DNA from 2 places in the Clostridium celatum genome. Region 1 is predicted to be linked to the other one. Evidence: riboswitches for the same ligand, from Rfam matches in the RefSeq annotation. Region 1 holds a riboswitch; the other holds the start of a gene.
What was found. A riboswitch is a leader RNA that binds a small molecule or an ion and turns the genes downstream of it on or off. The one in region 1 is predicted to bind glycine.
Positions count from the first base shown of each region.

Region 1 (4,420 bases):
AAATTTATAAAGCTATTTTCTTCCTCATTTAAATAAGAATTTACATATACTTGTTTTTCAGTATTATCCTCTATATTGCTTTCATTACTTTTATTACTTTCATTATTTTCACTTAATCGTAAGTCCTCATTATTGTATCCAGCATCTATATTATTTGTAAATACTAATCTTTTCAAAAGATTACCACTACTTATTATCAATACAATAACTAAACTTAATATAATTACTGTATTTATTATATTTCCCCTCTTATCTATTGCTTTATAATTATCTACTCCATTGTAAATTAAATTTCCTTTCAATAGTCCCCTCCCAATAAAAATTTATTTAAATAACTTTTCATAATTAAATATATATTTTTCAAGAATATAATATTCTCATCATTATAAAAAAATGGAGCCGACTCTAAATAGCTAGTACTTTGTGAAAAATAAATTATATTAACAAATATTATAAAAGCACACCATAAGAACATTTAATCTTACTGTGTGCTTTTTATTTGGAAAGCTTCAAGACTAATTGGTAAATTATAATTTTGAGGCATACTTATTTTTAATTTATTTGTAATTTACTACTTTTTTCATCTTTGCTTTCATTTTTAATTTTCTTAAAATACTCATTAGTTTCATTTATAACAACATGTCTCAATGCTATTAATCCAACTAAATTGGGTAATGCCATTAACCCATTAACAATATCAGCTATTATAAAAACTAAATCAAGTGATAAAAATGGCCCTATACCAACAAAAGCTATAAATACAATTTTATATAATTTTATTCCTTTTACTCCAGTTAAATATTCAATACATCTCTCTCCATAATAATTCCACCCTATTATAGTTGTGAATGCAAAAAATATTAATCCTATATTAACCACATACTTTCCTAATACAGCAAATGGCAATCCACTTTGGAATGCTAAGGTAGTTATTTCTGCACCTTCTAACCCACTATTAAAACTTCCTGTTAATATAATTGCAAGTCCTGTCATTGTACATATTATTATTGTATCTATAAATGTACCTGTCATAGAAATCAACCCTTGCTTAACTGGAGATTTTGTCTTAGCTGCTGCTGATGCAATAGGTGCACTTCCAAGCCCTGCTTCATTTGAAAAAACACCTCTGCCAACACCTCTTTGAATTGCTATTGCAACTGTTATTCCTGCTGTTCCTCCAAGAGCTGACTTAGGATTAAATGCACTAGTTATAATTAAATTAATAGCATTTGGAATAGCTTTATAGTTAAATATTAAAACCATTAGTGCTCCTAATATATATAATATTGCCATGCTAGGAACTATTTTTTCTGCAACTGATGAAATTCTTTTTATTCCTCCTAAAGTAACTAACGTAACTAACGCTGTAACAATTATTGCAGTAACTACTACTGGAATATTAAAACTTATCTTAGCTGCTGATGAAATAGATTTTACTTGTCCAAATGTTCCTATCCCAAGTAACGCAACAGCAACCCCAAATATAGCAAACATCTTTGCTAAAAATTTATTTCCTACACCCTTTTCTATATAATACATCGGTCCACCTGACATTTGACCATTTTCATCTACTTCTCTATATTTTATAGCTAGTACACCCTCAGCATACTTAGTTGCCATTCCAAAAAAAGCAGCTATCCACATCCAAAATAAGGCCCCTGGCCCACCTGTAGATATAGCAGTTGCAACCCCTACTATATTTCCTGTTCCTATAGTTGCTGATAATGCGGTGCAAAGTGCAGCAAAACTTGATACATCACCTTCTGCTGCTTCATCATCTGCTTCATCATCTTTAGAAAATAAATATTTTAATGCAAGTGGCAATTTAGTAATTTGAAGTAACCCAAGTTTAAAAGTAAAATAAATACCTGTTCCTACTAGTAATATTAGTAAAGGTGCTCCCCATACTATTCCATTAATACTGTTTAATACATTTTCAATTTCTTTAAAAAATTCCATAAAAAAATCCCCCTTAAAAATAAATTTCTAGGAGGAGATTAAAGTTAGTTATAAAAGTAAGGATTATAACTAGTATTTTTAATATAAAAGTTCTTATAGATCTTGTATATTGCTTTATTTAAATAAATAATTAATAACAACTACAAATGCTAATATTTATTATAAATACTTATCATCGTTATAGTTAATAATTATTTATTTAAATTACTAATTTATAATATTCACTTATTACTATACTTTATCCCCTGTCCTTTTACCTGAGAGTTTCAATTTAATTATAAAAATTAAACCTTGCTCCTTCGGTGCTCTCATCTGAGTCTCTCCAGAGGCTCGTCCAGTAACGGTCCTAATACCTGAAAGATTTACTTCTTCGGTGGATTCTAAATCGCTCTCCCATTACCTTCATCCGAACATATTAAATTATATTGGTATTATAATATAGCTTTTCAAAAAAAATCAAGCATTTTTATCTTTTTAATTTCTTAATTTATTTAATGCATTCATATATGCCATTAAACTTGCCTCTATTACATCTGTACTTATTCCCATACCTAATACTTTTTTACCATCTAAGGATAACTTAACTTTAACTTCACCAAGCGCATCTGAACCTGATGTTATAGCTTGTATAGAATAATCCTCTAATACTGGACTAATATCAATTGACCTTTCTATGGCCTTATAAAGGGCACTTACTGGTCCATCACCACAAGCTGCTTCTACTTTTTCAATGTCGTTGTAAAGTATTTTTACTGTAGCTGTTGCTGATATGTTTTTAGCTGTAGAAACATTAAATACTTCAACCTTATAATAATCTTCAATTGAAACTACTCCTTGGTTTATTATTGCTTCTATATCCTTATCAGAAATTTCCTTCTTTCTATCAGCTAAATCCTTAAACTTTTTAAAACCTTCATTTAATTGTTCCTTAGTTAAATTATATCCTAGCTCTATTATCCTATCTTCAAACGCATGTCTACCTGAGTGTTTTCCTAAGACCATATTATTAGTTTTAAATCCTACCGATTCCGGCGTCATTATCTCATAAGTTTCTCTATTTTTTAGCACTCCATCTTGGTGTATTCCTGATTCATGTGCAAAAGCATTTGCTCCTACTATTGCCTTATTAGGTTGTACTGATATCCCTGATAAATGTGCAACAATACTTGAAACTCTATAAATTCTTTCTGTAGATATCCCTGTATCACACTTATATATATCCTTTCTTGTTCTAAGAGCCATTACAATCTCCTCAAGAGCTGCATTGCCTGCTCTTTCTCCTAATCCATTAACTGCACACTCTACTTGTTCTGCCCCATTTTCAATAGCAGCTAATGAATTTGCAACTGCTAATCCTAAATCATTATGACAATGTACACTTATTTTTGCCTTACTTATATTAGGTACATTTTCTTTTATGTCTTTTATTAATTTTCCAAACTCATTTGGAGTTGAATACCCTACTGTATCAGGAATATTAACTACAGTTGCACCAGCATCAATAACATTTTCTAAAACTTTATATAGAAATTCTCTTCTTGTTCTTGACCCATCTTCTGGTGAAAACTCTACATCATCAACTAGTGTTTTAGCATATGATACCATTTCTGTTGCCCTTTTTAGCACTTCTTCTTCACTCATTTTTAATTTATATTTCATATGAACATCAGATGTAGCTAAAAATGTGTGTATTCTTTTTTTAGGAGCATATTTAATTGCTTCATATGCCCTATCTATATCTGATTTGTTAGCTCTAGCTAAAGCATTTACCGTTGAATTTTTAATATTTTTTGCAATTAACTTAACACCTTCAAAATCACCATTGGATGATATTGGGAAGCCAGCTTCTATTACATCTACCCCCATTGCTTCTAATTGTTTTGCTATTTCTAATTTTTCTTGTGGATTTAATGCTACTCCCGGAGTTTGTTCCCCATCTCTTAATGTTGTGTCGAAAATATAAATCTTTTTCATAATTAAAAGCCCCCTGTTATTAATTAGTAGTTTTTAGTTAGTAATTAAATTTAAACTCTACTGATAAATTTTTTATTAATAAAAAAATCGCGCAAACTCTCCAGTATTGGAGCGTGTTTGCGCGGTACCATCCAAAATTATACTTAATTAAAATAACGGTTTTTACCCGATAAAAGTTACTATAATTTTCACCTTTATTGCTCATGAGCGAGTTCAAAAATACTAATTTATAGACTTTCAGCAACCGTCTACTCTCTGAAAAATTAATTACTTTCTACTACTCTCAATCCTTGCCTTTTTATTCTTTTTAATAATATTACTATATAAGAATATTTTTGTCAACAGACGTGAGTTTTATTATTTTTCTATTTATCTACTCTATTTCTTACTTCTCCTCTATAAAATGCTTTTATATTTTCCACTACTTCCTTAAATAATCTATCCCTAGACTCAACACTAGCCCATGCTATATGAGGAGATAATATTA
Region 1 is NZ_JAJKGM010000002.1:97,704-102,123, reverse strand. Features, by position in the region: gene LPC13_RS01680 (glycoside hydrolase family 73 protein) at 1-302, opposite strand, end outside; gene LPC13_RS01675 (alanine/glycine:cation symporter family protein) at 553-1,959, opposite strand; glycine riboswitch at 2,196-2,290, opposite strand; glycine riboswitch at 2,291-2,365, opposite strand; gene LPC13_RS01670 (2-isopropylmalate synthase) at 2,434-3,936, opposite strand; T-box leader at 4,038-4,233, opposite strand; gene LPC13_RS01665 (D-2-hydroxyacid dehydrogenase) at 4,299-4,420, opposite strand, start outside.

Region 2 (4,420 bases), on a different contig from region 1:
TTGATTCATTTCCAGCTTCTCCATAATAGTAATTATCACTATTTATATATTTCATTTCTAAATTTTCATCTTTTTCTATTACAAGATTATCTTTATACTTACTACCAATTCCTAAATAACCATTTACTTCACCTTTTCCATCTTCATTTACAGAAATAATATTTAAAGAGTTTAAAATTACATCATTTACTCTCATTTTCCCACCAATTAAGTAAATAAATATTGTAAAAGCAATTGCTAATACTGGTAGTATAACCCAAGTTAAATCTCTTCTTTTTACCATTTTTAAAACTAGATAAAGCACTATTCCTACTGTAATTGCATATATAGCTAGTATTATTACAACAGTAGTTGTGCTTAATATATTTTCTACTGGTATATAATTTAATATAGAATTAATTCCATAACTGTAATTCCAATAATTATTTTGAGTTATATTCTCATAAACTTTATCAAATATTGGAGTTAATATATTTTGCATTAGGCTACTTGCATCTTTAGAAGATATAAAAGGTTCTGTGCCTATATCAAAAGTAGTTATTAAAATTTCACCACTTCCCTTTTTCTTAGAATATACTAACTCTTGACCATTTTCTCCATATACTACATTTGCATCATCTATATTCAATGATGATAATATTAAATTTAAACTTTCATTTATTAACTTTACATTCTTCTCATTAGTTCCATTTGAAGAAATATTTAAAAAGCTTTTGTCTATATTATTTATAGTCTTACTCTCATTAGCTCCTGCTGATATTAATAATGTTCCTCCATTATTTACCCAAGTATTTAAAGCATCATATTGTTCTTTTTTTAAATTTGCCATATTATAATTATTTACTATTATTAAATCTAAACCATCAATATTTAAATAATTATTTCCTATAATATCTGAATTTAAATTAACAGTATTAATTTTTCCAGCTGTTGAATAAGAGGTATTAAAGGATATTTCTCCTAAATAACCTAATGCTGTTGCATCATCAGTTAATAGCCCTGTAAAAACATTTGCATCATTAATTCGCCCTGAAAAAAGTAATAATTCTTTTTCATAAACTACTTTATTATTATTAATTAAACATATAGTTCCTTTAGTTGAATTTTCAATAAACTTTACTGGAATTGATACATTTATATTTTCGCCTGCTTTAGCATTTACTTCTTTAGCATATGCATCATATCCACCTTGTGAATCACTAGCTACTCTTACCTCAATTTCTCCATTAAAATCTTCTGATAAATTCTCTACATTAATACCTATAGGCATATACTTTTGAGCTCTATATTTACCATCAATTCCATAATCTATAGTTACTTTATAATTACTATTCTTTTCATTTGCACTAACCTGTATATTAGGCATTATTAAGTTAAAAATAAAAATTAGTAATATATAGCTAAATATTTTTTTACTTTTTCCTTTTTTCATTAAGCTCCCCCATTTCACACTATTTGTTATTTATATACTTCATATTATATTTTACCCCATTTTTCCTTTATCTTCTTATTTTTTCCTTTAAGATTTTCTTAAAATTTTCTTACAATAAAAAAAAACAAAAAGTGATTATATAACATTTAATTAAGTTACATAATCACTTTTTGTCCAACTTTAACAAATAAATTTATTTTATTATTTATATAATTGCTTTTATCCTATTTTAATATTAGTCTTTTTTTAAATTTATGCACTTATAACCGGTAGGTTAATTTCCTTATGATAGCTTATTACCCTAATAGCTATTATAATTATTAAAGATATGAATTGAGCTGTTTCCAATCCTACCACTGGATAAATAAACCATAATATAGTTACACCTATAACTCCTGCAACACAATAAATATCATTTTTAAATATTTGTGGTTTTCTATTAGTTATAATATCTCTAAGTACTCCACCACCAACTCCAGTTATTCCAGCTACAAATGAAAAAACCATAAAATTATAATTACTTTCTATTGCCTTACTTGCTGCTGATACAAAAAATGCAGCTAATCCTAATGCATCAATAAACATAAATAAATTTTTATACTTAACTTTTCCTTTTAATATTATAGCAAGTAATGCTCCTGCTATAATAAATGGTATAGTTTTATAGCTAGTAAAAAATACCGGTATACCAACATTAGTAACTATATCTCTTAATACTCCTCCACCCATTGCTGTAATTATAGCTATTATATATATTCCAAAAATATCGAACTCTTCTTCTATAGCAACAATAGCTCCTGATACTGCAAAAGCAAAAACACCAATATACTCTAAAATAGCAATGTAGTCCAACTAAAATCCCCCTTAAAAATATAGATTAAGACTAATTATTAAAATAATTGCGCCTCTGTCTTTTTACCTGAAAGATTCTCTTACTACATTTAAGATTGCTTCGTCGGTGTCTTATATGAGCTTTCCAGAGTTTTCTCAAAATTTGGTCCTTTTGCCTGAGAGTTTGCCGCACTTTCCCCTTCGGCTCTGAATTAAAACAGTATCTCCCAAATTTATCAACGAAATACCTTTAAATTATAATAAAATCTTTTTATCAATTCAATATTTTTATATAAAATTTACTTAACTATTCATCACTACATACACATATAGAAGTTTGTAACTCTATATATTCTTCAACACTAAGCTCACTTAAATATTTATCATAATGTTCTTCTGAGCAAAATACTCCTATTTTATTATCTACATAATCCTTATTTAACTCTTTTTTGCAATACATACACTTTTTCATTTTTTATCTCTCCTTATCTTTAATTAAAATACTTTATCAGTTTGTAAATTAATTTGACTAATGTATTCAACTACTTTTAAACTTTATTATCTGCTGAAATCAATAATAAAAACCTATAAAGCAATAATTTTATTTCAAATAAATATGGCAAATGAAGATTTATATTTTCTAAGAAAATTTAATCTTTCATTTGCCATTACTAACATTACTTAAACAGCATTATTAAATTATTTACATTTCAAAACTTATGATTTATGCACAACTAATTTTCTGCTTATCGAGGGTTGCATATGAATCTAATAAGTTAATAATAAAATTTCTTGTATCCGTATCTAAATTTCTTGTACTTGATATGGATTTTACTGCAAACTTCTTAATTAAAAAGCTATATGCTAGCTCTCCTATAAATAATGCTGTGTTTGTCATTCTTGAATCATTTAATAATTCTTTAAACTCTATAGTTGTTCCTTTTATATATTCCTTTGCAATATTATAAACTTCATCAATACTAATTAATTTTAATACTACATCAATATCCTTATTTATTTTACTAACAAATTTATTAATTAAACTTATATAATTTTTCTCATGCTTTTCATTTACAAATTTTAAATTTTTCCCCATAATTAATCACCTCTATGTATACATTATAGAACATAAATTTGTCAATTATGTTACAAAGTGATTAAATTTATCTTAATATTTACTTGCTTTTAATAGCCTATATTTAAGTTAGTTTACTTCTTTATAGATATTCCTCTATAATACTTTGAGTACCTTTATCTTCAAAATTTTTCTTAGCTAATTCTTCATACATTTCTAATACTTTATTAAGTACAGGAAGGCTTTCACCTTTTTCATCCATTACCTCTTTAGCTATTTTCATATCTTTTATAAAATGCTTATTAAAAAATCCTGGTTCATAATCTTTTTCTATCATTTTATAACCATTATTTTGTAGTTGCCAGCTACCAGCTGCACCTTTTGATATAGCATCTAAAACTGTTTTAGGATCAAGTCCTGACTTTTTAGCATAAATTATAGATTCTGCTACTGCAGCTATAGTTCCTGCTATGGCTACTTGATTAGAAGCTTTACAGTTTTGTCCACTACCTGCTTCTCCAAGATAAATTATATTTTTTCCCATGCATTCAAATACATTATACATATATTCAAAATCCTCTTTGTTTCCACCCACCATAATAGATAAAGTAGCATTCTTTGCTCCAATATCTCCGCCTGAAACTGGCGCATCTAAAATATGAAATTTATTTCCCTTTTCATATAATTTCTTTGCTAAAAGTGGTGATGATGTTGTCATATCTACTAAATATGCACCTTCTCTTGCATATTCAAATATTCCTTCTTTCCCTAAATAAACCTCTTCTACATCCTTTGGATAGCCAACAATAGTAAATACTGCATCTGCATCCTTAACACATTCTTTAATACTGTCTTTAACTTCAATACCGTATTCCCTTAAAGGTTCACACTTTGAAAGTGTTCTACTATATACAGATACATTATGTCCACTCTTCTTTAAATTTATTGCCATAGAACTTCCCATAACCCCAGTTCCAATCCAAGCTATATTCATATCTATACCTCCATATTTTTTTCTAATTATAATATACTTATGATATTTTTTCCACTATCCGCCACTCATTTTATACACTTTATTTCAT
Region 2 is NZ_JAJKGM010000001.1:58,001-62,420, reverse strand. Features, by position in the region: gene LPC13_RS00245 (type 1 glutamine amidotransferase family protein) at 1-1,432, opposite strand, end outside; gene LPC13_RS00240 (trimeric intracellular cation channel family protein) at 1,685-2,284, opposite strand; glycine riboswitch at 2,338-2,414, opposite strand; glycine riboswitch at 2,418-2,503, opposite strand; gene LPC13_RS00235 (hypothetical protein) at 2,571-2,735, opposite strand; gene LPC13_RS00230 (hypothetical protein) at 2,988-3,359, opposite strand; gene LPC13_RS00225 (NAD(P)-dependent oxidoreductase) at 3,481-4,332, opposite strand.
Region 2: it holds a riboswitch for glycine, as region 1 does, so the genes downstream of both, LPC13_RS00240 (trimeric intracellular cation channel family protein) here and LPC13_RS01675 (alanine/glycine:cation symporter family protein) in region 1, are expected to answer to the same signal.